2 linked regions of the Limnospira fusiformis SAG 85.79 genome follow. The main gene of each other region encodes a partner of the protein of the gene in region 2 in a complex. Links are inferred from orthologs where the notes say so. Each region holds a gene or a part of one and is shown on either strand. Other genes may lie near its edges.

The links.
Region 1: the proteins of tsaD (region 2) and HFV01_RS23475 are in contact, whole or in part, in a crystal structure (PDB 6N9A), measured with the Thermotoga maritima proteins. The link is inferred for Limnospira fusiformis SAG 85.79 from one-to-one orthologs. Residues at the interface, in WP_004082750.1 of Thermotoga maritima: Cys10, Asp11, Arg49, His50, Leu82, Gly84, Gly135, Gly136, Glu154, Thr155, Leu156, Asp157, Asp158, Ser159, Glu162, Asp165, Lys166, Arg169, Leu170, Tyr175, Lys213, Thr214, Leu217, Tyr218, Gln221, Arg222, Asn324; in WP_004082108.1 of Thermotoga maritima: Leu37, Gly38, Lys46, Lys57, Val59, Lys60, Ser61, Thr63, Phe64, Thr65, Leu66, Met67, Val69, Pro71, Tyr82, Arg83, Leu84, Asp86, Asp88, Phe89, Asp93, Ile128, Asp130, Glu131, Arg134.

What each region holds. Positions count from the first base shown.
Region 1 is NZ_CP051185.1:5,007,439-5,013,003, forward strand. Bases 2,675-5,565 are described here. They hold HFV01_RS23475 (bifunctional alanine racemase/tRNA (adenosine(37)-N6)-threonylcarbamoyltransferase complex ATPase subunit type 1 TsaE), read right to left. Parts: upstream 4,413-5,565; coding sequence 3,936-4,412; downstream 2,675-3,935. Other genes in these bases: HFV01_RS23470 (FAD-dependent oxidoreductase), read left to right, coding at 2,767-3,939; HFV01_RS23480 (DUF1622 domain-containing protein), read right to left, coding at 4,463-4,834; HFV01_RS31165 (hypothetical protein), read right to left, coding at 5,170-5,298. In the rest of the region: HFV01_RS23455 (response regulator), read right to left, coding at 1-711; HFV01_RS23460 (hypothetical protein), read right to left, coding at 865-1,710; HFV01_RS23465 (hypothetical protein), read right to left, coding at 1,971-2,174. UniProt on the Escherichia coli protein: Required for the formation of a threonylcarbamoyl group on adenosine at position 37 (t(6)A37) in tRNAs that read codons beginning with adenine.
Region 2 is NZ_CP051185.1:2,588,536-2,596,835, reverse strand. The notes cover bases 3,265-6,215. They hold tsaD (tRNA (adenosine(37)-N6)-threonylcarbamoyltransferase complex transferase subunit TsaD), read left to right. Parts: upstream 3,265-4,192; coding sequence 4,193-5,239; downstream 5,240-6,215. Other genes in these bases: miaB (tRNA (N6-isopentenyl adenosine(37)-C2)-methylthiotransferase MiaB), read right to left, coding at 5,894-6,215; HFV01_RS12270 (hypothetical protein), read right to left, coding at 5,343-5,897; HFV01_RS12280 (photosystem I PsaF protein (subunit III)), read right to left, coding at 3,536-4,024; psaJ (photosystem I reaction center subunit IX), read right to left, coding at 3,310-3,435; HFV01_RS30535 (hypothetical protein), read left to right, coding at 3,265-3,278. Also shown: HFV01_RS12295 (cation:proton antiporter), read right to left, coding at 589-1,974; HFV01_RS12290 (carbon-nitrogen hydrolase family protein), read right to left, coding at 2,324-3,133; more of HFV01_RS30535, read left to right, coding at 3,156-3,264; more of miaB, read right to left, coding at 6,216-7,252; HFV01_RS12260 (hypothetical protein), read left to right, coding at 7,337-7,525; HFV01_RS12255 (CPBP family intramembrane glutamic endopeptidase), read right to left, coding at 7,547-8,300.

The DNA.
Region 1 (5,565 bases), 2.4 Mb from region 2 along the record:
TGGGCTAACTTCCAAACCTCCCAAAAAATCATTAATTAAAGTTAGCACAAAATCCACCCCAATCACGCCGATCAATTGACCTTGACTGTCAGAAAGTGGATGGGATGCAGTAATCCCTAATTTACCATTGGGAAAGGCATAAATTGGACTCCAATTTGGTGCATTTAAGGCGAGAGTTTTAGTGTACCAAGGTCGGATTCGCGGGTCATAGATAGTTTGATTATAAAAATCACCTCGCGCGCCTTCTGGTGTGATCATATAATATAAGCGATTCGGTGATTCTTCGACACTTTTGGCTCGAAAAGAACCATCAGATTCCCGACTCACATAAATAAATTGCCCTTGTTCATTGCCAATATAGACAGCATAGACATTCTCAAAAAGTTGTATAATTCTCCATAAGAATTTTTCGGATCTTTCAATATCATCAAAGCTAATATCTCCTTGAATAGTATCTTTAATCAGAATTTCAGATAAAAGATGGGGACGTTGTAACAATTTGGCTAGATTACTTTTGACGCGATTAGTTGCTTGCTCACTCAGTTGGTTAGCTATATCCATAACCGCCTGCTGACCGTTGCGCCAAGATAGATATCCTGTGACTCCCACTGTGGCGAATAGCTGAAGCACAAAAGGAACAATAATTATCTGTTTGAGAGGGACTTGCTCAAATAGGTTAGAGGTTCTCTGCTTTAATAATTTGATTAACATAGGTTCAGATTACAAAGGGGTGAAATCACAGTATGGATGATCAACTCTGATTGATTACTCATCATCCCAGTTAGTTTTGAGGTGGCTACCCTCGATGATTCGATGAACCCCAAATTATGGCTACAAGATGTCATTGGCATGATTTTTTCCCGGTTATTGAGGGTCGGAAAGTTCCATAACGCCAGGTTTCAAGGGAGTAAATATAATCATATCAGATCCAATGACGGCATTACGAGCTAAAAGCTGACGATCGCGATCTCGGATTTCCAGACGAGTAAAATCGAGCGATCGCACTTGCTTAAATAATTGATTAGCCAAACGACTTTGATATTTAGATTCTAGCTGATACCATCGATCGCTAACCTCAACTTCTAATAAACTCCCGGCAAAATTCGCTTTAACTGACCCAATAAAATCCTCGCCATAGGCTGTAGTTAGTTTAGCAAGGCGATCGCGAATTGAGTTGGTTAAAGAAGGTTCCACAGTCAAAGTAGAAGCAATCAAACCCACAGGTTCCGCCGCCTTCGGGGTAATTAGTTCTGGAGGTAAACGACCCGGCTCTATTTCGGTTTCCGGGTTCGGGGGTTCGCCTTCAGGAACTTCTGGGGTTTCTGGTTCGGCTTTGGGTTCGGTTTTCGGTTCGGAAATAGTTTCCGCAGTGACGGGGACCTGTGGCGGTGTCTCGGTTGTGGTCACTGGTGGGATGTCCTCAACTCTCTGATAATTGGTAGCGGTTTCCGGTCCAGACTTCGAGAACAGCAGCAGTCCTACACCAAATATGACTAATAAAATTGCACCCCACCACCAAACATAACCACGGCGACGACGGGGAATTTGAGGGTCGGCTTCCAATTGGTCAATGGTGCCTTCCAAAATTTTAATGATTTTCCGTAATAATGCGATCGCCAAATCCCGCCAAGGGTGACGTTGAGACCTAGGCGGTGGTGAATAGGGTAATGGTCGCTTGGGTTCAGAAGACTGCGATCGTTCCGTGGACATATTGGAGTTTCCATCAAGGCTGCTGCATAGTAGCTATCGCTCAATTTACCTTAGCGATCGCCACTTAATCAATTTTCTGGAAAATTTGCCAATACCCTCGTGATTAGTTGGAGTTGATGATTTTGCTCATGGAGTGATATGGTCATGACCCTGCGAGGGTATATTGCAGCCTTTGTGTAGATAGAAACCGGATTTAGCCAAAAGGTATCGTATATACAAATATACAAGTTAGGCATTTTACTGCCTTTTAGTCGGAAAAACTAAGCCAGCACTGGCATTTCTAGGTTAGTTTCCTCAAAACTCAGAGCCACAAGGGGGCTAGATATCCGACTTGCAGATCGTTGGAGACTTACTATAAAAGACAGGTTAGGCATTTCTTCGTGGCAGTGTTGGCAGTACCAATAAATTCGGTTATGGTTGATATGCCTTAACATAGGTGAACCACAGCAAGGACAGGTACTCATAATTTAAAACTCCAAGTTGATCAAAGTTGATGGTTAACGCGGATTTATTAAGCTCTGTTTACCCAGTCTAGGTAGCCTTTGTGAATAAGTTGTGAAGTATTATCTACATTTTCTGATGCGCCATATTACCGATCGCAATTGCTAATTGATTTCAAAATATGCTAACAAGATTTGTATTCAATTACACCAATCTATCAATTTCCCTATTCCCAAAAATTTCTGGTACATTCGCGATCGCTCACTGTTATAACATTATACACAAATTGCCTGGAATTAAGTTAAGGAAAAACTAAATCTATCCTATCAACAGGTTAAAATCCCTGATCCCCGCATGACTCTGGGAGGCTATGGCCTGGGGGTTACAGTAGAAAATCAGTGCTTAACTGTCTACCTAGCCAACATTCCCCCAACCACATAGCGATCGCTATCTTTAGAAAAATTTAATCAAGTTTTTTTTATCGAGTTATGGTAAAATATTATGGGTGTCGGAATCATGGATTTGGGCAGCCAACTCGCTGATATTTAACCTAGTTTTGCTGGGGATTAATATCAATAAAACATGAAAATCAACGGAGTTTCCCTTAGTTAAGCGATGTTTTCTGTTACCCCTGTTAAGGACCTGGTACTAATTGGAGGGGGTCACAGCCATGCGATCGCTCTCAAAGAATTAGCCATCAATCCTATTCCCAGACTACGCCTCACCCTAATTTCTGATGTGTACCATACTCCCTATTCGGGGATGCTACCGGGATATATAGCCGGACTATATAAGTTTAACGATTGTCATATAGATGTGCAAGCCTTAGCCAATTTGGCGAAAGCCAGACTATTGATAGATCGCGCCATTGGTTTAGACCTACAAACGAATCAAGTCCTGTGCGCCAACCGTCCCCCCGTCCCCTTCGATATCCTATCCATAGATATAGGTAGTACCCCCAACACTATCACGGTCCCCGGTGTCCAACAACAGGCCATTCCGGTGAAACCTATTGCTAAATTTCTGAACCACTGGGATAAAATTGTGGAAACGGTGAGGGAAAACCGGACGCAGAAAATGCGATTAGCAGTGGTTGGCGGCGGCGCGGGGGGAGTGGAATTAAGCCTAGCCATATTTTCCCGTCTCCAACAGATTTATGGTCTCGACAGCACACTACCAGAAAATCACCTAGAGTTACATCTATTTCAAAAAGGCGATCGCCTAATTCCCCAACACCACCGGGAGGTTAGTCAGCGTTTGCAAAAACTTTTCAGCGAGAGAGGTATCAAACTACACCTAGGGGAAACCGTGACGGAAATCGAAGGAAAATCCCCCCATACTATTCATTGTCAATCAGGATTAACCCTAAAATGCGATCGCCTGTTTTGGGTGACACAAGCCAGCGCCGCCACCTGGTTAAAAGACGCAGGACTAGCGACGGACGAACAAGGATTTATCCTAGTTAACGATTACCTTCAGTCTATCTCTCACCCTGATATTTTCGCGACTGGAGATATCGCCACCATGTTAAACCATCCCCGACCCAAAGCCGGAGTTTTCGCGGTCCGTCAAGGAAAACCCCTGGCGGAAAACCTGCGACGCAAAGCCAACCAACAACCCCTACAAGCCTATCGACCGCAGAAAGAATTTTTAATCCTAATTAGTACAGGGGACCAACAGGCGATCGCCTCACGCGGCTGTTTTCGTCTGGGTCCCCATCCCCTAATTTGGCAATGGAAAGACCATATTGATCGGCAATTTATGAGCCACTTTACCCAGCTTGGTTAAACCGGGTCAATTAACCCATCCAATTCTATCACCAACTCCCCCATGGGAATCAATTTAATTTGGCGATCGCCTTGGGGAGTATGACTCAAAATAATCTGCAAATAATCAGCCGGACGATAGGGGAGACGTTCGGACCACTCCACCGCCACCATACCCGGTTCCACCTCCACCCCCTCCCAATACAATGAAATATTCAACCCCTCAATTTCCGACTCATTCAGGCGATATAAATCCAAATGATACAGAGGAAGCCGTCCGCTTGTATACTCATTAATCAAAGTAAAAGTCGGACTATCCACTGATTCGGAAATCCCCAAACCTTTAGCGATACCTTGCACTAAAGTAGTTTTACCTGTCCCTAGATTACCCTCTAGCAGAATTAAACTATTAGCACCAAGCGATCGCCCCAATTTCACCCCCACAGCTTGGGTGGCGATCGCATCAGCCAGAGATAATATAACCGCATCATTCATCGGCTCACTCCTTGCTCAATTCTACTAATTCACCCACCCAGAAAACTCCTTTATTTGTTTCCATGATTTTTTTTAAAGTCAAACTCCTTCTCAAGTTCCTTATTCAGGAAATAGTTTAAAAACGTCCTAATCACAGCAATCACCCCCAATTTAATTAGAGTTTCCTCCGTCGGCGCTACCGTAGTCGCCAGAATATCAGCCCCCAGTTGAAATTCTAGGGCTAATGCCAACCACACCCCAAACCTAATCCGTAACTCAATAAACAGAAACTCATCATATTTAAATTGAGAAAATCGAATCGCCAGTTGTCCGGTTTTCGCCACGCCAAATAACACACAAAAAACCGAAATGGTCTCTAATAAAAACTTCGCCAAATCAACTAGCAGTTTGAGTCCAGCCTCAGCCGTATATAACCATTCCATAAGCTTTTCATGCTAGGTAGAGTGACCCCGGCTATGTTAGTAGTGCCAGCCAGATCAGAATCAGCGATCGCGATTTGGGCAAGGCTACCACTAGACAGACCCACCGGGTTTCAGGTTATTATATATATAGAAGTGCGAGACGTTTAGGAGTCAAATAAGGCTGCAATGCCTGAAATAACCTCCCAGTGGGACTTTCACCCCTTGGTGAAATATAAGGGATTCGCACCCTGACCATCCCATAACTGTTTATATGTCCCAACGTTAGGTATAGAAATATACAAAACAAGGCAGGGAACTCAAGGTCAAAAACGCTAAATTAGAAATCTAATGATTCCTTAACAATTGCGTTGAGAGTAACGGCGATAGCCACCCCCAATTTTAGGATTCACAACCCTGGGATTGAAGCGGGGAACGGAAGGCGTGAGGGAAAACCTATTCCCAATAATCCGACCACTGCCAACCATCCATGACTAAGGAAACCTGAATGTTCCGACTTGAACCATCGTCATTATAAAGTAGCGAAACAGGTTGACACGCTGCGCTCAAAAGAGTAAGGGGAAAAGTAGGAGTCTTTCTATACTACCTACACAGACCTTTTTAAGTACCCCGGTGGAAAGGACAAGTCTAAAGATGGAATGCCCATATAAACGGAACGTTTTAACCCCTTTTAGGCTCTGATAATCTGGTCGAGAAAGTCAGTAGTGAAAGTGTAAGCGCAAGCCTATTAGGGG
Region 2 (8,300 bases):
CAGTCCCGTGGTAGAGTGAACCCGCACTCAGGACATCGGAACACTTTTGAGCCACCTAGCTGGGAATGGACATGACCACAGTGAGTACAGGTTTTGCTGGTGTATTCTTCGGTCACATCTACAACTGTTCAGTTATTTCCGCGCTTATGTCTCAGGGTTAGTTTGAATCGATAATGCGCCCATGTCAGCATGGCGCGGGCAGTCTTAGACCTGATTAGACGCTTCACCTGACTGGCCATATTGGAAGTCTCGAAGGTGGGCAAAAAAATCCGGCTGTGTTATGGGATGGTCAGGGATGTGACCCAATCAACCAAGGGGTTGAAGTCCTCACCGGGTAGTTATTTCGCCCATTTCAGCTCTATTTCATACCCGAAGGTCTCGCACCATACTTGGTATTATACCGTATTGCCGTCAAATGTTAACCTAATTTGAGATTAAATCATGCTCCCTCACCCAAAGACAGCGAGGTGGGGGTGGGGTGTGGCGGGAACTTTTGCCCCCATACACCCCATGGTAGGATCATGCCACAATCTTGGCCATTGAACCCCCACCTGTTTCTATCGTGGCTGAGTGGGTCGCTATTTTAGTTCAAGCAGTAGTTTCCGGTTCCGTAGCCGTCGGTTCATCATCACGGAACACCACCCGCAACAAAGGCGGAGCCACAAAAGTAGTCAGAATCACCATCAAGATAATTGCGACATCCAGAGAAGGCGACAAAGCGCCACTGTCAGAGCCTACGGCTGCAAATACCAAACCGACCTCGCCCCGGGGAATCATACCGACCCCGATCGCCAATCGGTTGATATTCTCCACGCCAAAGACGCTAAACCCAGAGATAACTTTTCCGAAAATTGCCACAACAATCAGAAAAGAAGCAATCACGAGTCCCTGGCGGTTGTCAGGAACAGCAGGATTAAGAACCTCTAAATTAGTTTTCGCCCCAACGGTAACAAAAAATATCGGTACCAGCACATCAGAAATCGGTCTAGTAAGTTCTTCGAGTTCCTTTCCTGGGTCAGTTTCATCCAAGACTAACCCCGCAGCAAAAGCACCCAAAATCGCCTCTAAACCAATAGCGGCAGCGATATAGGACAGCAACAGCGCCAGAATAAAAGCCGGAATCACAATCCGACCACGGGTTTTGAACTGTTGAGCCAGAGTCACAAAAGTATCATTAAAGAACCTTCCCAATAAAATTGCACCCACCAGAAACACAGTGGCACTGATAATCAGGAAGATAATGTTAGTAACATCGATTTCTCCGGTTTTGGCTAAACTAGCCACCACCGCTAGGACAATAATTCCGAGGATGTCATCCATGACCGCCGCGCCGAGAATAATTTGACCTTCCTTAGAAGACAAGCGGCCAATTTCAGCTAACACACGGGAGGTAATCCCGATACTGGTAGCAGTCAAAGCGGCACCAGCGAAAATTGCAGCCACAGGCGGAACATTAAAGATGAGAATTAAGCCAATGGTTCCGGCGAAAAATGGAGCCACGACCCCCACAATTGCCACCACTAGGGATTGAACCCCTACTTCCAGCAGTTCACGAATATTGGATTCTAAGCCAATTTCAAATAGTAGGACGATCACACCAATTTCAGCGAGAACTGAGATCACCTCACTTTGAGCCTCAAAGGTGGCTCCAGCAGCACTGATATCTAACCCTGCTGTCGATGACAGTATTTGCATGATCACGGAGTCAGAAGCGCCGACACCACCTTCAGGAAATACGACTAAGTGCAGTGCTGAAATACCAATGACTACCCCGCCGACTAATTCTCCTAAAACTGGGGGAAATCCTAACCAGTTGAAGAACTCGCCACCAACTTTACTGGCTGTATAAATGGCAATTAGGCTGAGTAGTACCGCCAATAACACCATATTCCCATCAGCCTCGGGAGCTTCGCTAATTCCCTCGATGGTGTTTGCCAACAGTGGCACGGGATCAACTCCTAAAGATGAAAACATGGAAAATGGGGAGATTATCCCCAAAACTGATAGAACCATCCATTTTGTGAAAACTCGTTCCTGTCTACTGTAGCGAAAAGTGGGTTCGCATAGAGTTATAAAAAGGATAAATCAACTTTTGTATTAGTTATACATAGGTTACGAGTCTCAAATTATTTCCCAATCACCCAGTCTCATGGAGTGCGTCAGAACCCGCCTCGCCAATCAATACAGCCTGTTCAGAAATCATCTGATCACCTCTCAAAGTCCCTCTCCCTCTCTGGGATCCAGATTTAGGGTGAGGGCAATGTATTAAGCGACTGGTGAACAATCAATAATCGGCAACTGACGCACCTTAGTGGCTGATGTGCTAAAATACCCGATGTTTCAGGGATGGCATTTGGCGACGGACCTGTTGGAGGCGGGTGGGTTCAATATCAGCTAAGGCGACTCCTGGCTGATCTCCCCCATCAGCTAGTATCATTCCCCAAGGATCAATAATCATGGCGTGACCGTGGGTGTGGCGGCGGCCATAGTGACAACCAGTTTGGGCGGGAGCAATCACATAACAAGTATTTTCGATCGCTCTAGCTTTTAGCAAAACTTCCCAGTGGTCTTTCCCGGTATAGGCGGTAAAGGCGGCGGGAACAAATAACACCTCGGCTCCCTGTTTAGATAAATGCCGATACAATTCTGGAAACCGCACGTCATAACATACAGATAAACCCAACTGACCCAATTCTGGGGAATTATAAACAGGTGGGAAATCGGTCCCAGCTTTCACTGTGGCGGACTCGCAGTAAGTATTTCCATCAGGTACATTGACATCAAAAAGATGCACTTTTTCATATCGTGCTAACTCCTGACCTGTGGGGTCTACTAACAAGGCGGTATTGCAGACTTTACCTTCTCCTTTGGGAACGGGAAACCCTCCACCCAAAAGGGTTACCTGAAAACGTTGGGCGGTAGTTTTCAAAAATTTTTCGGTTTCTTCGGCAATTTCTGAACCCTGCATAAGTTTATCTTCTTCCTCACCCATAAACGAGAAGTTTTCGGGTAAGCCAATTAATTCAGCGCCTTGACGAATAGCTAGTTCAATTAAATCGCGAGCTTCTGACAAATTTTTCTGCAAATCAGGCAGACTGGTCATTTGGATCGCGGCAGCAGTGTAGGATTTCATCGATACGGAATCAGAAAAATAAGTGATTTTTATTATGGTCAATAATCCCACTAGGGAGCAGGTAGACCAGGACAATATTATAGGGGCAATTTATCATCACCCCTATAAATATCAATCTCTTGTTAATGATGCGATCGCCACTTAGGGCAACCTGCCCATTTTTCCGGTTCTAATCCCTAGAGGGGATGAAACAGAAGGTCGGGGAAAAACCGATTAAATTCGATCAGAATACCAGCAGTAATTAACAGCCAAACCGCTGCCAAAACTGGCACAGTAGACAAATATTTCAAAAAGTCCTGCATGAATTGAGTCTCCTAATTGATATGCCAAACATTCGATACAATTTGGGAAAAATTCCCTTAAACTAAACCGCCAAAGGCTTGAGCTACATCCGCGAATCTCTTAGCGAGGAGAAACGGTGATTTCATTATCCTTAGCAAACATTTCCCCGGTGGTCATTTCTTTGAGAGCAGCCAGAGGCCAGAGAAATCCACCCAGCATCAATTGCACAGCTTTGGGAACTTCGATAATGATTTCCTTTTCGGTGGGCTTTTTATCTTTCTGAGCATACTGGAGGTAAGAACGACCTACCCAACCAATCCATCCGGCGATATACAGGAATAGAACACTGGGGATTAAGAAATCGCCAGCGTGGGACAGGCTACCATCTGTAATCAGGTGAGGTAGGCCATCTTCGCCACAGAGTTCTTGGGAATAGCGCTCGAACCGAGCTTTAGCTTGGTCTGGGTTAGCACTGCGGGCGATAGAAGTTTGGGCCCGTTGCTGAAATGCAGCCGAATCGGAGCAGGGAGTTAGGTTATAAGCCTCGGCGGCTGCGCTACCACCGAACCAAAGACCGAGAGCGAGAACTAGAGCCAACAATCGTCGCATAGATTTGTTTCCTTTTGTTACAAAACAATAAGTTTTTTGTACAATCCCAACGGATTAAGGGCTTAGGAGCCATCTTACTTTGAATTCAGACTCTTGACACCCATTTAATCTCTTTCTGGGGATAAGCTACTAGATGTAACTCAATCTTATGATTAAATTTATCAGCCAATGGCAACAGTTTTAGCAATTGAAACAAGTTGTGACGAAACAGGGGTAGCAATTGTAAAGAATCGTAAAGTTTGCAGTAATGTGGTGGCTTCTCAAATCCCTATTCATCGCCCCTATGGGGGGGTAGTGCCAGAGGTGGCCTCCCGGCAACATTTGGAAATGGTCAACCCCCTAATTACCGAAGCACTAAGTTCAGCTAATCAGGACTGGACTGATATTGATGCGATCGCTACTACCTGCGCTCCGGGGTTAGTGGGAGCGCTATTAGTGGGAATCACAGCGGCGAAAAGTTTAGCGATGGTTCACCAGAAGCCATTTTTAGGAGTCCATCACCTAGAAGGTCACATTTATGCGTCCTACCTCAGTGAACCGGATTTAAAACCACCATTTCTCTGTTTATTAGTTTCTGGGGGCCACACCAGTTTAATTCGGGTCATCGGTTGTGGTCAGTATGAAACTTTGGGTCAAACCCGCGATGATGCGGCGGGAGAAGCCTTTGATAAGGTGGCTCGTTTACTCAACCTCGGTTATCCAGGCGGCCCGGTTATCGATCGCCTTGCAGCCAGTGGGAACCCCCAAGCCTTCCCTCTCCCAGAGGGTCGCATTTCCCTACCTGGGGGCGGCTATCATCCCTATGATTCCAGCTTTAGCGGCCTGAAAACGGCTGTCTTACGTTTGGTGGATAAATTCAACCAAAAAGGGGTCGAACTGCCCGTGGCAGACCTGGCAGCCAGCTTTCAGGATACAGTTGCCAGGGGGTTAACCAAACGAGCGATCGCCTGCGCCCTCAATTACCAATTGGATACTATTACGGTTGGGGGGGGAGTTGCTGCTAACAGTCGCCTCCGTCATTTGTTACAGGAAGCGGCTAAGGAAAACCATTTAAGGGTTTTGTTCCCTCCGATGAAATTCTGCACTGATAATGCGGCGATGATCGCCTGTGCGGCGGCGGATCACCTGGAACATGATCACACCTCCCCTCTGACTTTGGGGGCTTATTCTCGTATGGCGATCGCTGATGTGATGAACCTCTATGAGGCTATCTGAAACAATCAGGAAGTCAACAAAATTAGCACAAATGTCGGGGTGGGTTCCTAAATATCCACCACCGACAATATCAATCAACCCGTCCTCACCCAGGAGGGCTTAATCATAAGACATTCTGAGTGGCGATCGGTTGTACAAAACGATGGTTAGCCCGCACAAAACAATTACTCGCGGCCCCTTGTTCATCAGTACGTTCAACATACATCCAGGGTTGGTTTTCGTTATCATAAACAATACCAAATCCGGCCGGACCCAGATTAATCTCAAAATCCTGTCCTTGTTTGATCGTGCCAACTACTGGCCAGTTTTTGATATTCATAGTCACCTGACCCTGGTTAGCCAGAAGTTGGTTATAGCTGCTGAGATTATTAGCCATGCGACAGTTTAAACCGTTGGGGTCTCTGTCTGTCACTTCCCAGGTGGTATGAGTTGAACGGGTATAATCGCCATTATCTCTGGGTCTCGGTAAATTCATACCCCCCTGACCCGGTTGCGCCAGAGAAGGGGGATTTTGAGTTACTGTAGGCATAGGACCGGCTGGGGCGACCTGAATGGCATTATTTTGGGCTTGAGGGTTTTTCTGACAAGCGATCGCACTTACCCAAACCATCCCCAGCAGAGAGACAAAACCGATTGTTTTAAAAATTTTAGTATTCATAGGGTCACATATAACTCAATAGGTTCTCCGGTGAGGCTAAATGCCCGCACCTCTATAATCTTCACTTTCACCAGTTCACCTGAGAGTTCCGCCAAATTCCCTTTAAAAAACGTCAGACGATTACCACGGGTACGTCCCATCACCTGGCTGGGGTCTTTGGGGTTTGTGCCTTCGACTAATACCTCCTCAATGCGATCGCGGTATCTTTGGGATCTTTCCATAGCCTTCACATTCACCAGTCGGTTTAACCGTTGTAGGCGATCGGCTTTCACCTCCTCAGAAAGCTGATTTTCCCACAACGCCGCCCCAGTTCCCGGACGGGGGGAATAAGCCGCCGTGTTCAACAGGTCAAAACCAATATCATCAACCAGTTTTAGGGTATTCTCAAACTGCGCCTCTGTTTCTCCCGGAAACCCGACGATCGCATCAGCACTAATTGACGCATCGGGAATATACTCGCGAATAGTATTAATAATCCGACGATATTTTTCATGGGTGTATCCCCGCGCCATGGCCTTTAGCACATCATTATCCCCCGACTGAAACGGGATATGGAAATGTTCGCACACCTTGGGAAGTTCCGCACAGGCGCGAATTAACCTTTCTGTGAAATAGCGAGGATGACTGGTAGCGAAACGGATACGCTCAATACCGGGTATATCATGCACATAATAGAGCAGGTCTGTCAAAGTGTGTTGGTGACGACCGTCTGGGGTAGAACCGGGGAGGTCACGACCATAGGCATCAATATTTTGTCCCAGCAGTGTAACTTCTTTATAACCCGCCCTGGCTAATTCTTCCATTTCCGCCCGGATAGCTTCCGGGGTGCGGGACTGTTCGGTTCCTCGGACGTTGGGAACTACGCAATAGGTACAGCGTTCGTTGCAACCATAAATTACATTCACCCAGGCGGTGATATTGCTATCTCGGCGAGGTTTGGTGATGTCTTCCACAATATTAATCGGTTCAGTCGCGACCACCTGGGAACCCTCAAATACTTGCTCTAATAGGTCTTGGAGACGGTTGGCGTGTTGGGGTCCCATGACCAAATCCAGTTCGGGAACCCGACGCAGGAGTGCTTCTCCTTCCTGTTGGGCGACGCATCCCGCTACAATTAGGGTCAGGTTCGGATTTTCCTGTTTCCGTTTCGCTTGTCTCCCCAGGTAGGAGTAGACTTTCTGTTCGGCGTTATCGCGAATGGTACAGGTGTTGTAAAGGACGATATCAGCTTGGTTTGGGTCTTCAACGAAGGTTAACCCCATTTCGTCTAAAATGCCTGCCATACGTTCGGAGTCGGCTTTGTTCATTTGACATCCGAAAGTGGTGATATGGTAATGGCGGGGTTTTGTGGTCATGGTTTGATATTAGGGATAACTTATCGATAATGGTCTATCAGTTGAATGACTATTATAATTGAATGGTTGGGTTTGTGATTTTTTATGTCTAGGCGAATTCAGGTTTTGATGGTTGGTGCGATCGCTTTGCTGTCCTTGGGGGTGGCGACTTGGTACACTCATTTGGAGTTATCCCTACTCACGGGTTTATTATTGGCGATCGCTTCTAAGGGTATGCGGCGGCGAGGCTATCCGACCAGGGATTATTCCTCGGAAGATTCCCCAGATCTTTGACTTCTGGGGCTTTATTATAGACTAATTAGCGCCACTTCCTAAGATATACAAACTTATTAAGGTGCCGCTATTCCATAAACTGTGTAATAACATAGGAGCCCAGAGATTACGCGATCGTGTATAGACAAATCCCAGGACAATTCCTAACACGAATAAAGGCAAAATTTCCGAGACATTCAAATGAGCCACAGCAAACAGCAACCCACTGGCTATAATTGCACCCCACAGGGAAAAATAGCGGGTAAGGGACGGTAACAGAAACCCCCTAAATAACACCTCCTCAAACCAAGGTGCTGCTATAGAAGCGGTAAAGAAAAATATCCCTAAAGCTACCGGATCTCGATTTTCTAAAGCTATGGGTAATATCGGATTACTTCCCCCTTGACCATCCCATAATCTTTGATTGACTAAGGAAGTTAAAATCACTAAGGGTAAAGCTACACAATAGCCACCGAAACCCCATAATAACCAACTATCCCATAATTTGAACCTAAACCAACCTTCCGGGAGAGGGAAAAATGATTTGATAGACAGATATAAAACCCCCAAGCCACCACCCACTAAAATCATATAAGTTATGAGGATATAAAAGGCTTGCAGTCTCACATCTCCCGCCGCCGGTCTTAAACCGAGGAGTTGGAAAATCAATGGGATTAATAACTGTCCAACTAGGAAAAAACCTAAAACAAACACTTGCACAATCGTTTCCGCAGTCCAAGGAACAGACCATTCAACATCAGCATTACGGTTGATAATTGCCTGTTCACGTTTCAGG